DNA from 3 places in the Streptomyces sp. NBC_00322 genome. Region 1 is predicted to be linked to each of the others. Evidence: predicted binding sites of a transcription regulator. Region 1 holds the regulator's gene; each other region holds the start of a gene.
The links. Region 1 encodes HrcA, which represses chaperone genes, less so after heat shock. Its sites were predicted from a motif close to TTNGCACTCNGNNNNNCNGAGTGCNAA; they were not measured.
Positions count from the first base shown of each region.

Region 1 (5,773 bases):
GGTCGTCGACGAGGTGGCGTACCAGAGCCAGACCTTCGACCTGGAGCCCGGTGACACGCTGCTCTGCGTCACGGACGGGGTGACCGAGCGGCGCTCGGGGTCACGGATGTTCGACGACGGCGACGGTCTCGCGACGGTGCTCGCGGGGTGCGCGGGGCTGACGGCGCAGGGGATCGCGGAACGGATCAAGCAGGCGGTGCACGAGTTCGCGGAGACGCCGCCGGGGGACGATCTCGCGCTGCTCGTGCTGCAGGCGATGTAAGCCTTGCGGGTGACGGACAATGGGGGGCATGCCTTCCGTACTGCCCGATGGTGAGCCCATGCCCGAGGACGGGGCGCTGCCCGCATCCGCCCTCGAAGAGGCCGCCGACCGGCCGCTCGCCTTCTATCTGCATGTGCCGTACTGCGCGACGCGCTGCGGCTACTGCGATTTCAACACCTACACGGCGACCGAGCTGCGCGGCTCGGGCGGCGTCCTCGCCTCCCGCGACAACTACGCCGCGATGGTCACCGAGGAGATCCGCCTCGCCCGCAAGGTGCTGGGCGACGACCCGCGGCAGGTGAAGACGGTCTTCGTCGGGGGCGGTACGCCGACGCTCCTCGCCGCCTCGGATCTCGTACGGATGCTGGCCGCGGTACGCGAGGAGTTCGGCCTCGCGGACGACGCGGAGATCACCACCGAGGCCAACCCGGAATCGGTGGATCCGGCGTACCTGGCCGAGCTGCGGGAGGGCGGCTTCAACCGGGTGTCCTTCGGGATGCAGAGCGCGCGGCAGCACGTACTGAAGGTGCTGGACCGTACACACACGCCGGGGCGGCCAGAGGGGTGCGTCGCGGAAGCGCGGGCGGCGGGCTTCCAGCATGTGAACCTCGACCTCATCTACGGCACGCCGGGGGAGAGCGACGACGACTGGCGCGCGTCCCTCGCGGCGGCGGTGGGGGCCGGCCCCGACCACATCTCGGCGTACGCCCTGATCGTGGAGGAGGGCACCCAGCTGGCGCGGCGCATCCGGCGCGGCGAGGTGCCGATGACCGACGACGACGTTCACGCGGACCGCTATCTGATCGCGGACTCGGTCCTCGCGGAGGCGGGCTTCGACTGGTACGAGGTCTCCAACTGGTCGACCTCACAGGCCGGCCGGTGCCTGCACAACGAGCTGTACTGGCGCGGCGCCGACTGGTGGGGCGCGGGCCCCGGAGCGCACAGCCACGTCGGCGGGGTGCGGTGGTGGAACGTGAAGCACCCGGGGGCGTATGCGGCGGCGCTGGCGGAGGGCCGGTCGCCGGGGGCGGGCCGTGAGGTGCTCGCACCGGAGGACCGCCGGGTGGAGCGGGTGCTCCTGGAACTCCGCCTGCGCGAAGGCTGCGAACTGACGCTGCTGCGGCCGGCGGGGCTGGCGGCGGCGGGGCGGGCGTTGTCGGACGGCCTGCTGGAGGCGGGGCCGTACGGGGAGGGACGGGCGGTGCTGACGCTGCGGGGGCGGTTGCTGGCGGACGCGGTGGTGCGGGACCTGGTGGATTAGGGGTGCGGTGGTGCGGGGTGCGCCTGGGGCGGGCTTTCACCCCACCCCGCCGCTTCCCGAACCGGGGGCAAGCTCCCAGACCCCGGTACGCCGTTCTGGGGGTCCCCACGCCCGCAGGGCGTACGGGGAGTGTCCTCAAACGCCGGACGGGCTGGAAAGGTCCGCCGCCGTGACGAAATCGATCAGCTCTTCCACCCGCCCCAGCAGCTCCGGCTCCAGGTCCTTGTACGACCGCACCGCCGACAGGATCCGCTGCCACGCCGCCCCCGTGTTCTCCGGCCAGCCCAGCGCCCGGCAGACCCCGGTCTTCCAGTCCTGGCCGCGCGGGACCGACGGCCACGCGCGGATGCCCACCGAGGACGGCTTCACGGCCTCCCACACGTCGATGTACGGGTGGCCCACCACCAGTACGTCCTCGCCCGTGACCTGGGCCGCGATGCGGGACTCCTTCGAGCCCGGGACCAGATGGTCCACCAGCACGCCCAGGCGCGCGTCCGGGCCCGGGGCGAAGTCGCGGACGATCGACGGGAGGTCGTCGATGCCTTCCAGGTATTCGACGACGACCCCCTCGATCCGCAGGTCGTCACCCCACACCCGCTCCACGAGCTCCGCGTCGTGGCGGCCCTCGACATAGATGCGCCCCGCCCGCGCCACCCGCGCACGCGCCCCCGGGACCGCGAGCGAGCCGGAGGCGGTGCGGGCCGGGCGCACCGGAGCGGCGGCGGAGGGGCGCACGAGTGTGACGACGCGGCCCTCCAGCAGGAAGCCGCGGGGGACCATCGGGAACACCCGGTGCTTGCCGAAGCGGTCCTCCAGCGTGACCGTCGGCCCCTCCGCTGTCTTCTCGCAGCGGATCACCGCACCGCAGAAGCCCGTGCCGACCTCCTCGACGACCAGATCGGGCTCGGCCGGCACCTCGGGCGCGGGCTGCGACTTCTTCCAGGGCGGGGTCAGATCCGGGCTGTAGCTGCGCATTGGCCAGACGCTACGACACCCCGAAGCGCGCCGCCAGCAGCTCGCGTTGGGCGCGTACGAACGCCGCGTCGACGACCGCGCCGTGCCCCGGTACGTACACCGCGTCCTCGCCGCCGAGCGACAGCAGCCGGTCCAGTGCCGCGGGCCAGCGGGAGGGGATCGCGTCCGGGCCCGCCTGGGGTTCGCCCGACTCCTCCACGAGGTCGCCGCAGAAGACGACCTCCGGGCTGCCGGGCACCAGGACCGCCAGATCGTGGCCCGAGTGGCCGGGGCCGATGTTCGCCAGCAGCACCTGGCGGCCGCCCAGGTCCAGCGTCCACTCCCCGAACACCAGATGGTGCGGCGACACCAGCACGTCGGCCGCCTCCGTCGCCTCGGCCTCGGTGACCCCGTGCCGTATCGCCGTGTCGCGGATCTCGTCCCGCTCCCGCCGCATCAATTCGGCGATGCCGACCGCTCCGTACACCTCCGCGCCCGAGAACGCCGCCGTGCCCAGCACATGGTCGAAGTGGGGATGGCTCAGTGCGATATGCGTCACCCGGCGGCCCCCGAGCAGGGCTTGCGCCTGGGCCCGCAGCTCGGCCCCCTCGCGGAGTGTCGAGCCGGTGTCGTACAGGAGGACACCGTCCTCTCCGGCGATCAAACCACTGGTCGCATCCCAGCCGGGAAGCCGCCGGCGCCCCACTCCGTCGGCCAACCGCTCCCAGCCGAAGTCTTCCCAACTGACGTCCATACCGCGACGCTATCCGCAACCGACCAGCACTGTCGCTCGGTGGCGTGGTCGGCCGCCCTTGCTAGGGATGTACCCCACGGCCGTACACTGGCACGGGGAAATGCTGGCACTCGTACGCATCGAGTGCCAAGCAGTCACCGAGGAATCACAGCTGGAGGTGTGCGCGATGCTCAGCGAACGCAGACTCGAGGTGCTGCGCGCCATCGTCCAGGACTATGTCGGCACCGAGGAGCCCGTGGGCTCCAAGGCGCTCACCGAGCGTCACAAGCTCGGGGTCTCCCCGGCCACCGTCCGCAACGACATGGCGGTGCTGGAGGAGGAAGGGTTCATCGCCCAGCCTCATACGAGCGCGGGGCGTATCCCCACGGACAAGGGCTACCGGCTGTTCGTCGACAGGCTGGCCGGCGTCAAGCCGCTGTCGTCGCCCGAGCGCCGTGCCATCCAGAACTTCCTGGACGGAGCCGTCGACCTCGACGACGTCGTGGGCCGTACGGTACGGCTGCTGGCGCAGCTGACCCGGCAGGTCGCGGTGGTCCAGTACCCCTCGCTGACCCGGTCCACCGTCCGGCATGTGGAGCTCCTCTCCCTGGCGCCCGCCCGGCTGATGCTCGTGCTGATCACGGACACCGGTCGGGTCGAGCAGCGCATGATCGACTGCCCCGCGCCTTTCGCGGAATCCTCGCTCGCGGACCTGCGTGCCCGGCTCAACAGCCGGGTCGTCGGCCGCCGCTTCGCGGATGTGCCGCAGCTGGTGCAGGACCTTCCCGACTCCTTCGAGGCGGAGGACCGGGGTACCGTCTCCACGGTGCTCTCGACCCTGCTCGAAACTCTGGTCGAGGAGACCGAGGAACGGCTGATGATCGGCGGCACCGCCAATCTGACGCGCTTCGGACACGACTTCCCGCTGACGATTCGGCCGGTGCTCGAAGCTCTTGAGGAGCATGTGGTGCTCCTCAAGCTGCTCGGCGAGGCCAAGGAAGCGGGCGGCATGGGTATGACCGTGAAGATCGGTCATGAGAACGCCCACGAGGGCCTCAACTCCACGTCCGTCGTCGCGGTCGGCTACGGTTCGGGCGACGAGGCAGTTGCCAAACTCGGCGTGGTCGGACCGACCCGCATGGACTACCCCGGAACGATGGGAGCGGTACGCGCAGTGGCACGTTACGTCGGACAGATCCTGGCGGAGTCGTAAGTGGCCACGGACTACTACGCCGTACTCGGCGTACGCCGCGACGCGTCCCAGGACGAGATCAAGAAGGCCTTCCGTCGGCTTGCCCGTGAACTCCACCCGGATGTGAATCCGGACCCGAAGACGCAGGAGCGCTTCAAGGAGATCAACGCCGCGTACGAGGTGCTGTCGGACCCGCAGAAGAAGCAGGTCTACGACCTCGGCGGAGATCCGCTCTCGCAGGCGGGCGGCGGAGGCGCGGGCGGCTTCGGCGCCGGTGGCTTCGGGAACTTCTCGGACATCATGGACGCCTTCTTCGGTACGGCTTCGCAGCGCGGCCCCAGGTCGCGTACGCGGCGGGGCCAGGACGCGATGATCCGCCTGGAGATCGAGCTCAACGAGTCGGCCTTCGGCACGACGAAGGACATCCAGGTCGACACGGCCGTCGTCTGTACGACGTGTTCGGGTGAGGGCGCGGCGCCGGGTACCTCGGCGCAGACCTGCGACATGTGCCGCGGCCGCGGTGAGGTCTCGCAGGTGACGCGGTCCTTCCTGGGCCAGGTCATGACGTCGCGGCCGTGCCCGCAGTGCCAGGGCTTCGGCACGGTCGTGCCGACCCCGTGTCCCGAGTGCGCGGGCGACGGGCGGGTACGGTCCCGCCGCACCCTGACGGTCAAGATCCCGGCCGGTGTCGACAACGGCACGCGCATCCAGCTCGCGGGCGAGGGCGAGGTCGGCCCGGGGGGTGGCCCCGCCGGCGACCTCTACGTCGAGATCCACGAGCTGCCGCACCCGGTGTTCCAGCGCCGGGGCGACGATCTGCACTGCACGGTGACGATCCCCATGACGGCGGCGGCGCTGGGCACGAAGTGCCCGCTGGAGACGCTGGACGGCATGGAGGAGGTCGACATCCGCCCGGGCACCCAGTCCGGCCAGTCGATTCCGCTGCACGGGCGCGGCATCACGCACCTGCGGGGCGGGGGCCGTGGCGACCTGATCGTGCATGTCGAGGTGATGACCCCGTCGAAGCTGGACGTGGATCAGGAGCGGCTGCTGCGGGACCTGGCGAAGCTGCGCGGCGAGGAAAGGCCTACGGGTCAGTTCCAGCCGGGGCAGCAGGGACTGTTCTCCCGCCTGAAGGACGCGTTCAACGGGCGTTAGGCCTCTCGAACGCCGGAGGGGCTGAATCTTCAGCCCCTCCGGCATTTTCAGGGCAGCGGCCCGCACCAGTTGCGGTTGCGGAACGCCCGATTCGGTGGGGCGCGAGCGGCATGGCACCATGCCTGCATGTCCTCCGCACTGACCGATCTTTGCCGTCATCCGATCGTGCAGGCCCCCATGGCGGGCGGCGCATCCTGCCCCCAGCTCGCCGCC
Region 1 is NZ_CP108019.1:5,901,810-5,907,582, forward strand. Features, by position in the region: gene OG905_RS26935 (ATP-binding SpoIIE family protein phosphatase) at 1-262, shown strand, start outside; gene hemW (radical SAM family heme chaperone HemW) at 291-1,523, shown strand; gene OG905_RS26945 (DUF3097 domain-containing protein) at 1,659-2,498, opposite strand; gene OG905_RS26950 (MBL fold metallo-hydrolase) at 2,509-3,231, opposite strand; gene hrcA (heat-inducible transcriptional repressor HrcA) at 3,398-4,423, shown strand; gene dnaJ (molecular chaperone DnaJ) at 4,424-5,560, shown strand; gene OG905_RS26965 (nitronate monooxygenase) at 5,687-5,773, shown strand, end outside.

Region 2 (5,773 bases), 2.2 Mb from region 1:
ACCGCGGTTGCATACCGCGGGCCCAGTGTGACCCGGATTACGCAGGCCGCCCGATCAGCATCGTCGGCGCACCCGCCACTCGCGTCAGGAACACCGTCGCCGCGTTCGGTCCGTGCGGCTTCACCTTGCGGCGCAGCTCCTCCGGTTCCACCGCCGAGCCGCGCTTCTTCACCGTGAGTACGCCGACGCCGCGTTCCCGCAGCAGCGCCTTCAACTTCTTCAGATTGAAGTGGAGTTCATCAGTGATCTCGTACGCGTTCGCGTACGGCGTCGGGCGGAGCACGTCCGCCGTGATGTACGCGATCGTCTCGTCGATCAGCCCGCCGTCCAGCTGCTCGGCGGCCTCGGCGACCAGATGCGCACGGATGACGGCGCCGTCCGGCTCGTACAGATAGCGGCCGACCTTCCTGACGCCGGGGTCGGGCAGGCCGCGGCCGGTGAGGGAGTGCGGGCCCGGAAGCAGGGTCGCGCCGAGGGTGGAGGGGCGGGTGCCGAACCAGAGCACCGCCTCCTTCACGTCGCCGCCGTCCGAGATCCACTCCGCCTCGGCGTCCTCGGGGATCGCCTCGTGCGGGATGCCGGGGGCGATCTTGAGGGCCGCGTGCGGGCGGGTGCGGGCCGCGGCGATCGCCCAGGACAGGGGCGGGGAGTAGGCCTCGGGGTCGAAGATCCTGCCCCTGCCGCCCCGCCGCGCCGGGTCCACGAACACCGCGTCGTACGGCGCCGTGTCGATCTCCGTGACATCGGCGCACCGGACCTCGATCAGCTCGGCCAGCCCCAGCGCCCGGGCGTTCGCCCGTGCGACCTGTGCCGTCAGCGGGTCCCGGTCCACCGCCAGTACGGAGATGCCCTGGCGGGCGAGTGCGATGGCGTCGCCGCCGATGCCGCTGCACAGGTCCGCCACGCTGCGCACGCCCAGGGAGGCGAAGCGCCCGGCGCGGTACGAGGCGACGGAGCTGCGCGTCGCCTGCTCGACGCCGTTCGGCGTGAAGAACATCCGCCGTGCGTCCTCGGGCCCGAACTTCGCGATCGCACGCTGCCGCAGGCGCGCCTGCCCGAGGGCCGCCGAGACCAGTTCCGCCGGGTGCTCGCGGCGCAGTCGGGTGGCCGTGGCCAGCTCCTTCGCCGGGTCGTAGTCGACCAGGGAGTCGAGCAGCGCCCGTCCCTCCTCGGTGAGCAGTGCGGCGAAGGAGGCGAGGGGATCGAGGTCGTTCACCCGGCCCATTGTGGGCCAGGCGGGGGATGGTGCGCCCGTGGTGGCGGTGTCGGCCGGGGCGTACGGATTCGTGCTGACAGGATCCAGCGCCATGCAACTAGTACGACAAAACGAAAATAAGCATGGAAATTGGGGCCGAATGGTCCTCGCCGTGCTCATGGTCGCCGCCATCGGCTCCGGATGCGCCTCCGAGTCGTCGGACGACCCCGGCGGCTCGCCCGCCGCTCCCGGTCGGCAGGCCGGACCGGCAGGCGCGCTCTCCGCGTACGTGGAGAAGGTGAAGCGCGCCCAGGCCGTACGGGCCGTCGCCGCCAAGAAATGGGGCCTGGCCAAGACACCGCTCGCCGCGCCCCGGCCGCCCGCCGTCAAGCCCAAGATCGCCACCCGCAAGGGCTTCGAGGTCGACGGCGGCGAGTCCTCGCCACCGGTCTTCACGACGGTGCCGGTGAAGGAGAAGATTGTCTTCCTGACGATCGACGACGGTGCGGAGAAGGACCCCGCCCTTCTCCGGATGATGAGCGATCTTCAGATCCCGTACAGCGCCTTCCTCACCGACTACCTGATCAGCAGCAACTACGGCTACTTCAAGCAGATGCAGGACCGAGGCGTCTCGCTGCACAACCACACCCTCAACCACCGCTATCTGCGCGGCCTTTCGTACGCCCAGCAGAAGCACGAGATCTGCGACCAGCAGACCAAGCTCGAGAAGCGGTACGGAAAGAGGCCCCCGCTCTTCCGCCCGCCGTACGGCAGCTACAACGAGGACACGCTACGCATCGCCCGGTCGTGCGGAATCAAAGCCATTCCCCTGTGGGCGGCCGAGGCGTTTCCCGATCGCATGGAGTGGCGCGAGCGGGACCGGGACCTGCACCCCGGCGACATCATCCTCACCCACTTCCGTGGTCACAAGGACTGGAAGGGCAGCATGCCGGACATGATCCGGCGGGTGATGAAGACGGTCACCGACAAGGGCTACGCCGTGGCAAAACTGGAGGACTACGTATGAGGCAGTCGCACCGGCTGCTGGCCGGACTACTGGCGGCCGGTGCGCTCCTCACCACGGGGTGCGCCCAGTCGGTCGACCCGATCGAGCGCCTCGGGCGCAAGGCTGCGCAGCAGGTCACTCCGGGCGCGGGTGCGCCACGGTCCGCGGCGCACAAGCGGTGGGGGCTGGCCGGACCGCTCGCCCGCGCGCCCGAGCCGCCCGCACACAGGTTCTCGGCGTCGTATGTCGTGGACCATGTGCCGACCCGCGACAAGGTTGTCTTCCTCACCGTCGAGGCGGGCGCGGCGCGCGATCCGCGGTTTGTGCGGATGACGGGCGAACTGAAGCTGCCGGTCAGCCTGTTCCGCGCCGAGGGGCGGCCCGATCTGTCCACGCTCTCGTACGAGGGACAGCGTGCCGAGATCTGCGGGCAGCGCCGCAGCCGCCTGTTCCACCCGCCCCACGGCGCGTACAACGCGGACACGCTGCGGGCCGCAGCCGACTGCGGGGTCCGTGCGGTGGTGCTCGGCCGGGAGTTCCGTGACTACGCGCTGGGCGAACGGCTGCGGCCCGGCGACATCGTCCGCGCGGATGCGAGCGCGACGGCGCCGCTGCTGCGCCGTATCCAGGAGCAGGGGTACGCGGTGGGGCGCCTGGAGGACTACATCTGACCTCGCACCTCCGGCGCGGGGGGCGGAACCCTGGCACCGGCGGCGGCGTTGTCCGTACCGGGACCGAACCGCGGCGCACCGGTGAATTGGCACTCCGCTTGACCGAGTGCTAATCGCGGTCATAGTCTCAGGTCTGGCACTCCCCACTGGAGAGTGCCAACACAGCGACTGGCAGGTCCGGCACCCGCGACGACGGATCCACCTGGTCGCCACCCAGACAGTTAACCCCGTGAGATCTCCGAAGGGGGAGGTCGGATCGTGACGACCGCCAGCTCCAAGGTTGCCATCAAGCCGCTCGAGGACCGCATTGTGGTCCAGCCGCTCGACGCCGAGCAGACCACGGCCTCTGGCCTGGTCATCCCGGACACCGCGAAGGAGAAGCCCCAGGAGGGCGTCGTCCTTGCCGTGGGCCCGGGCCGCTTCGAGAACGGCGAGCGTCTTCCGCTCGACGTCAAGACCGGCGACGTCGTGCTGTACAGCAAGTACGGCGGCACCGAGGTGAAGTACAACGGCGAGGAGTACCTCGTCCTCTCGGCTCGCGACGTGCTCGCGATCGTCGAGAAGTAATTCACCCACGTTTTTGATCTGCGCCCCTGGCCCCCGCACTGATGTAGCCGGGTGCCCAGGGGCGCAGTTCGTTTGAGAGGACAGAGAAGCTCCCATGGCGAAGATCCTGAAGTTCGACGAGGACGCCCGTCGCGCCCTCGAGCGCGGCGTCAACAAGCTTGCCGACACGGTCAAGGTGACGATCGGCCCCCGCGGCCGCAACGTCGTCATCGACAAGAAGTTCGGCGCCCCCACCATCACCAACGACGGTGTCACGATCGCCCGCGAGGTCGAGATCGAGGACCCGTACGAGAACCTCGGTGCCCAGCTGGTGAAGGAGGTGGCGACCAAGACCAACGACATCGCGGGTGACGGCACCACCACCGCCACCGTGCTGGCCCAGGCGCTGGTCCGCGAGGGCCTGCGCAATGTCGCCGCCGGCGCCTCCCCGGCCGCCCTGAAGAAGGGCATCGACGCTGCGGTCAAGGCCGTCTGCGACGAGCTGCTCGCGACCGCCCGCCCGATCGACGACAAGGCCGACATCGCCGCTGTCGCCGCGCTCTCCGCGCAGGACCAGCAGGTCGGCGAGCTCATCGCCGAGGCCATGGACAAGGTCGGCAAGGACGGTGTCATCACCGTCGAGGAGTCCAACACCTTCGGTCTGGAGCTCGACTTCACCGAGGGCATGGCCTTCGACAAGGGTTACCTGTCCCCGTACATGGTGACCGACCAGGAGCGTATGGAGGCCGTCCTCGACGACCCGTACATCCTGATCAACCAGGGCAAGATCTCCTCCATCCAGGACCTGCTGCCCCTCCTTGAGAAGGTCATCCAGGCCGGTGGCTCCAAGCCGCTCCTGATCATCGCCGAGGACGTCGAGGGCGAGGCCCTCTCGACCCTGGTCGTGAACAAGATCCGTGGCACCTTCAACGCCGTGGCCGTCAAGGCTCCCGGCTTCGGTGACCGCCGCAAGGCGATGCTCCAGGACATGGCCACCCTCACCGGTGCCACCGTCATCGCCGAGGAGGTCGGCCTCAAGCTCGACCAGGCAGGTCTGGACGTGCTGGGCAGCGCCCGCCGCGTGACGATCTCCAAGGACGACACCACCATCGTCGACGGTGGCGGCAACCACGAGGACGTCGTCGGCCGCATCAACCAGATCAAGGCCGAGATCGAGTCCACGGACTCCGACTGGGACCGCGAGAAGCTCCAGGAGCGCCTCGCGAAGCTGGCCGGCGGCGTGTGCGTGATCAAGGTCGGCGCCGCCACCGAGGTGGAGCTGAAGGAGAAGAAGCACCGTCTGGAGGACGCCATCTCCGCGACCCGCGCCGCGGTCGAGGAGGGCATCGTCTCCGGTGGTGGCTCCGCGCTCGTCCACGCCGCCAAGGTGCTCGAGGGCGGCCTGGGCAAGGAGGGCGACGAGGCCACCGGTGTCGCGGTCGTCCGCCGCGCCGTCGTCGAGCCGCTGCGCTGGATCGCCGAGAACGCCGGTCTCGAGGGCTACGTCATCACCGCGAAGGTGGCGGAGCTGGAGGCCGGCCAGGGCTTCAACGCCGCGACCGGCGAGTACGGCGACCTGGTGAAGGCCGGCGTCATCGACCCGGTCAAGGTCACGCGCTCCGCTCTGGAGAACGCCGCGTCCATCGCCTCGCTGCTGCTCACGACCGAGACCCTGGTCGTCGAGAAGCCGGCCGAGGAGGAGTCCGACGCAGGTCACGGGCACGGCCACGGCCACAGCCACTGACGTGTGACGTGTGACGTCGTACGAGGTGTGAAGGCCCCGGTTCCCGCCACTGGCGGGAACCGGGGCCTTCCCCGTTCCGGTCTGCGTCGTACCGGTGTCCAGACGACTGTGTGCGGCTTCAGCCGATGGCGCCGAGCTGGCGCATCAGGCCCATGAGGTCCTCGTGCCACCAGCCTTCCTGGATCTTGTCGTTCTTGAACCGGAAGATCGTGGTGCCGGTCATCGTGCACTGCCTGCCCGTGGGCGCGATCCCCATGAATTCGCCCTTGTGGGTGCCTGTCCAGGTCCACAGGGTCACGACGTCGTCGCCCTCGCAGATCTGCCGGTCGAGATCGAAGGTGAAGTCGAAGGCGGCCCGCCACTGGGTGACATCGCGGCGGATTCCGTCGGACCCGACCACGGTTTCCTCTTCCTTGGCGATGTCGTGGTCGGCGTAGTCGGCCGCGAACAGCTCGTCGATGGCGTCAAGGTTGCCCCCGACGGCGATCTCGTGGAAGAACCGGCGGGAAGTTGCCTGGTTCAACTGCTCGTCGCGGACCACATCGAGGTCCGTGAAGGTGGGCATGCCGTCGCAGAGCGCCACCATCTCCTGGAAGATCCGGTCAGTCTCC
Region 2 is NZ_CP108019.1:3,720,932-3,726,704, reverse strand. Features, by position in the region: gene OG905_RS16680 (hypothetical protein) at 1-2, opposite strand, end outside; gene OG905_RS16675 (THUMP-like domain-containing protein) at 38-1,225, opposite strand; gene OG905_RS16670 (polysaccharide deacetylase family protein) at 1,308-2,222, shown strand; gene OG905_RS16665 (hypothetical protein) at 2,219-2,872, shown strand; gene groES (co-chaperone GroES) at 3,131-3,439, shown strand; gene groL (chaperonin GroEL) at 3,534-5,162, shown strand; gene OG905_RS16650 (ester cyclase) at 5,281-5,773, opposite strand, start outside.
Region 2: the regulator HrcA is predicted to act here: its motif matches at 2,959-2,985, upstream of groES (co-chaperone GroES).

Region 3 (5,773 bases), 1.0 Mb from region 1:
CGTCGCGGGTTCGCCGGGACCCTGGTCCAGATTCTCGGCCCACTGGCCCACTTCGTATCCGGCTGCCGAGATCCGCGCGTCGGCATGCCGTCCCTCCGGGTCGGCATGGCCGAAGTAGCCACGCGCCACCATGTCCCTGGCGTGCTTGCCGGCCGCGGCGCTGAGTCGCGGATCGATCCGCAGCGGCCCGCAGCCGGCCTCGGCACGCCGGGAGTTGACCAGGGCGGTGAGGCGTTCCTCGATGCTCGCCGCGGACGGCGAGGGCTTGGGGGGCTTGGGGGGCTTGGGGGGCTTCGGGACGGGTGAGGCGGTGGGGGTCGGCGTGGGTGTCGGACGGGGGCTGCTGGTGGGTTTCGGGGCCGTCGCAGCGGGCGGAGCCGCCACCTGGGCACGGTCGGCCGGGGCCTTCGCCGTGGGCCACACCAGGGCGAGGAGGAGTCCGGCGACCACGACCCCGCCGACCACCGCCGCCACGCGTACTTTCAGCCCTCCGCCTGTAGCTTTCAGCCCGCCGCCTGCCCCGCCGGTCGGGTCCCCGGGCTGCCCCGTCCCGGCGGAGTCCCCGTGGCCGGCCGCGCCGAACTGGCTGTGCGGAACGGGAGGGCAGCCGTCGCGCGGGACCACCATCGCCATGCCGGCCAGCAGTCCCTCTGCCGGTACGAGATTCGACCAGTGCCCCGAGCAGCCGGCGCACACGCGGACGTGCCTGGCGATCCGCTTGCGCCACACCGGCGAGGGCTGCCCGTCCCAGGCCGCGGTGACGTCGGCCAATTCGGAGCAGTACGGCTCGGTGGCCAGCGCACGGGCCACGACGCGGCCCAGTTCCAGCTGGGTCTTCATCCGCTGGATGCGGACCGCGGCGTGCTGCGGAGTGACGCCCAGCGCCTCGGCCAGCTCGGCACGGCTCAGTTGTCCTGCGGCCTCTTGCCACCACAGGGCCAGCAGTTCACGATCGCTCTCGTCCAGCCAGCGGGTGGCCTCGGCGACCTCGCGGCGCTGTCCGGACAGCCCCAGACGCAGGATGGTGAGATCCACGAAGTCACCGGTCGGGTCGGCGGTCTCCGCCACGCGGTCCAACGGGGCTGTCGCCGTCTGCTGCTGGAGCGTCCAGCGCCGACGTATCTGATTCATCGCGATCGCGACCAGCCAGGAGCGGAAACGGGAGGGGTCGCGCAGCCCGCCGAGTCCGTCGAGTGCGCGGAACATGGTCTCCTGCACCACGTCGTCGACGTCCGCATGGCCGTCCAGTGCCCGGCCGACGATGTTGTAGACCAGGGGAAGGTAGTCGGCGACCAACCGCTCCCGGGCCTGCTGGTCCCCCGCCCTCGCCTCCGTCACCAGTTCCGGACGGTATCTGTCGTCGCTGCGCATACGTGCCCTCGCCCATTGCCTGTTCGACCCCGTCGCTCAGGGTCCTGCCCTGAGGAGACCCACCGGCGCCGACCGGATAACACAAACCCGACTCGCCCTCCCCGGGCCCAGATCCTGAAACGCCCGAGGGCGGTACCCCCCTGGGAGTGGGGGTACCGCCCTCGGTCAGGACCGGGTCCGAGCCGTCAGGCTCAGAAGTCCATGTCACCGCCCGGCATGCCGCCCGGAGCGGCGGCGCCCGCCTTCTCCGGCTTGTCGGCGATGACGGCCTCGGTGGTCAGGAACAGCGCCGCGATGGAGGCCGCGTTCTGCAGGGCAGAGCGGGTCACCTTCGCGGGGTCGATGATGCCCTCGGCGATCATGTCGACGTACTCGCCGGTCGCGGCGTTCAGACCGTGGCCGACAGCCAGGTTGCGCACCTTCTCGACCACGACGCCGCCCTCGAGACCACCGTTGACGGCGATCTGCTTGAGCGGGGCCTCCAGCGCGAGCTTCACGGCGTTGGCGCCGGTCGCCTCGTCGCCCTCGAGGTCGAGCTTCTCGAAGACCGAGGAGGCCTGGAGCAGGGCCACGCCACCACCGGCGACGATGCCCTCCTCGACGGCCGCCTTCGCGTTGCGAACGGCGTCCTCGATGCGGTGCTTGCGCTCCTTGAGCTCCACCTCGGTCGCGGCACCGGCCTTGATGACGGCCACGCCGCCGGCCAGCTTCGCGAGGCGCTCCTGGAGCTTCTCACGGTCGTAGTCCGAGTCGGAGTTCTCGATCTCGGCACGGATCTGGTTGACGCGGCCGGCGACCTGGTCGCTCTCACCGGAACCGTCGACGATCGTGGTCTCGTCCTTGGTGATGACGACCTTGCGGGCGCGGCCCAGCAGGTCCAGGCCGGCGTTCTCGAGCTTGAGACCGACCTCCTCGGAGATGACCGTGCCGCCCGTGAGGATGGCGATGTCGTTCAGCATCGCCTTGCGGCGGTCGCCGAAGCCCGGGGCCTTGACGGCGACGGACTTGAAGGTGCCACGGATCTTGTTCACGACGAGCGTGGACAGAGCCTCGCCCTCGACGTCCTCGGCGATGATCAGCAGCGGCTTGCCGGACTGCATGACCTTCTCCAGCAGCGGAAGGAGGTCCTTCACGTTGCTGACCTTGGAGTTGACGATCAGGATGTACGGGTCGTCGAGCGACGCCTCCATACGCTCCATGTCGGTGGCGAAGTACGCCGAGATGTAGCCCTTGTCGAAGCGCATACCCTCGGTGAGCTCCAGCTCCAGACCGAAGGTCTGGGACTCCTCGACGGTGATGACGCCTTCCTTGCCGACCTTGTCCATGGCCTCGGCGATGAGCTCGCCGATCTGGGTGTCGGCGGCGGAGATGGAGGCCGTCGAAGCGATCTGCTCCTTGGTCTCCACGTCCTTGGCCTGCTCCAGCAGGGCGCCGGAGACGGCCTCGACGGCCTTCTCGATGCCACGCTTGAGGGCCATCGGGTTGGCGCCGGCCGCCACGTTGCGCAGGCCCTCGCGGACGAGCGCCTGGGCGAGGACGGTCGCGGTGGTCGTACCGTCACCGGCGACGTCGTCCGTCTTCTTGGCGACTTCCTTGACCAGCTCGGCGCCGATCTTCTCGTACGGGTCCTCGAGCTCGATCTCCTTGGCGATGGATACACCATCGTTGGTGATCGTGGGGGCGCCCCACTTCTTCTCGAGGACGACGTTGCGGCCCTTGGGGCCAAGGGTGACCTTGACGGCGTCGGCGAGCTGGTTCATCCCGCGCTCGAGACCGCGCCGTGCCTCCTCGTCGAACGCGATGATCTTGGCCATGTGAAGTGGTCCTCCCGGACTGGGGTGGATTCTCCGGACCGCGCTGGCGCCCGCGACGGACGGCCTGAGAGCCGTGCGGTTCCTTGCCCCGCCGACCCTTCGGGCCTCACCGACCCGGTCCTAAAGCTGTCACTCTCACCTGCAGAGTGCTAACGCCAATGATTAGCACTCGGCACAGGAGAGTGCAAGCGGCTCGAAGAGCCTCGATGAGGGGTGGTGGTCGGGCGACGGGCGGGCGCAAGCGGCTCCGACACATCGTGGACACTGCCGGGGACGCACGAAGGGCCCGCATCCCCCTAGGATGCGGGCCCTTCGTGCGTGAGTGTGTCGCGTGAGTGCGTCGGTGGCCGATCGCGCCGAGATCAGACGGCGAGCTTGACCATGTCCGCCTGCGGCCCCTTCTGGCCCTGCGAGATCTCGAACTCGACCCGCTGACCCTCTTCAAGGGTGCGGTATCCGTCCATCTGGATCGCGCTGTAGTGGACGAAAACATCCGCACCACCGTCGACCGCGATGAAGCCGTACCCCTTCTCCGCGTTGAACCACTTGACGGTGCCCTGAGCCATGCCTAACTCCCCTATTACTGGCCCTTGCACAGGACCGCACTTCGCGGACCCGGGTCAGACCTCACCCTCCCGACAGGAAGGAGAGTGTGCGCCGGAACGCGTCGACCGCGGCTGAATGTATCTGCCCAACTGCCCTCTGCAACAGGTCAATCAGACGAGAAATCTGGGCACGCGCGATCGGATATTTGAACTGAATTCAAGAAATTCCGGGGCAAGTCGGGCCCGGCAAATGGCACTTAGGAGCGCATTTCGATCGAACACATTGGCTGCTTCTTGATGGGCCAGGGCGCATTCTCATATGCGGTCGGCACAAGCAGCGGAGGGGGCTTCCCCAACTGTACCGCGCTCAACCATAGAGAATTGCCCCCTCCGCTTCTCGCGCGGAGGGGGCACTGTGTCAATGAGCGGCTGACGCCGCGGGTGCTGACGCCGGGTGGCTCAGCCGCCGGCGACGGCGGGAATGATCGAAACGCCCGCACCGTCCGGGGTCGCCGTCTCGAGACCCTGCTCGAAACGGACGTCGTCGTCGTTCACGTACACGTTCACGAAACGGCGCAGCTTGCCCTGGTCGTCCAGGACGCGCGCTGCGATGCCCGTGTGGTTCTTCTCCAGGTCCGCGATCACCTCGGAGAGCGTCGCGCCCTCCGCCGGGACCTCGGCCTGACCGCCCGTGTACGTACGGAGAATGGTGGGGATGCGGACGTTCACGCTCATGGTGTTCTGCCTTCCGTAGGTAGTCAGCGGGCCAGGCCGGCGTCGCGGAACGCCTCGAGGCTCGGGCGGATGGTCGCCGTGGGGCCGGTCGTCGGGGCAACGGCGTCGAGGGTCTTGAGACCGTCGCCGGTGTTGAGCACGACCGTGGTGAGCGCCGGGTCGAGCACGCCCTGCTCGATCAGTTTCTTCGCCACGCCCACGGTCACGCCACCCGCGGTCTCCGCGAAGATGCCCTCCGTCCGCGCGAGCAGCTTGATCGCGTCGACGATCTGCTCGTCGTTGACGTCCTCGACCGCGCCGCCCGTGCGGCGCGCGATGTCCAGTACATACGGGCCGTCGGCGGGGTTGCCGATGGCCAGCGACTTGGCGATGGTGTTCGGCTTCTGCGGCCGTACGACGTCCTGCCCGGCCTTGAAGGCCGTCGACACCGGAGAACAGCCCTCGGCCTGGGCGCCGAAGATCTTGTAGGGCTTGTCCTCGACCAGGCCGAGCTTGATCAGCTCCTGCAGACCCTTGTCGATCTTCGTGAGCTGCGAGCCGGAGGCGATCGGGATGACGATCTGGTCGGGCAGCCGCCAGCCGAGCTGCTCGCAGATCTCGTACGCCAGCGTCTTGGAACCCTCGCCGTAGTACGGGCGGAGGTTGACGTTGACGAAGCCCCAGCCCTCGCCCAGCGGGTCGCCGATGAGCTCGGAGCAGAAACGGTTGACGTCGTCGTAGTTGCCCTCGATGCCGACCAGCTCGCCGCCGTACACCGCGGCCATGACGACCTTGCCCTGCTCCAGGTCGTGCGGGATGAACACGCAGGAGCGGAAGCCCGCCCGGGCCGCGGCCGCGCCCACCGCGCCGGCGAGGTTGCCGGTGGAGGAGCAGGAGAGCGTCGTGAAGCCGAAGGCGCGCGCGGCCTCGACGGCGATCGCGACGACACGGTCCTTGAAGGAGTGCGTCGGGTTGCCGGAGTCGTCCTTGATGTACAGGCCGCCGGTGACGCCCAGCTCACGGGCGAGGTTGTCGGCCTTGACGAGCTTGGTGAAGCCGGGGTTGATGTTCGGCTTCTCGGCCACGTCGGCGGGGACGGGCAGCAGCGGAGCGTAACGCCAGATGTTGTTCGGACCCGCTTCGATCCGCTTCCTCAGCGCCGAGCCATAGGAATCAGACGCAGGGTCCGCCGGCAGGTCGTACGCGACTTCGAGCGGCCCGAAACAGGAGGCACAGGCGAAGATCGGGCCGAGGCCGAAACGCTCTCCGCACTCGCGGCACGAGAGCGCCGCGGCGGGTCCCAGGTCTACGGGGCTGGTGGTGTTGCTT
Region 3 is NZ_CP108019.1:4,864,910-4,870,682, reverse strand. Features, by position in the region: gene OG905_RS22165 (sigma-70 family RNA polymerase sigma factor) at 1-1,338, opposite strand, end outside; gene groL (chaperonin GroEL) at 1,563-3,185, opposite strand; gene OG905_RS22155 (cold-shock protein) at 3,548-3,751, opposite strand; gene OG905_RS22150 (MoaD/ThiS family protein) at 4,190-4,465, opposite strand; gene thrC (threonine synthase) at 4,489-5,773, opposite strand, start outside.
Region 3: the regulator HrcA is predicted to act here: its motif matches at 3,348-3,374, upstream of groL (chaperonin GroEL).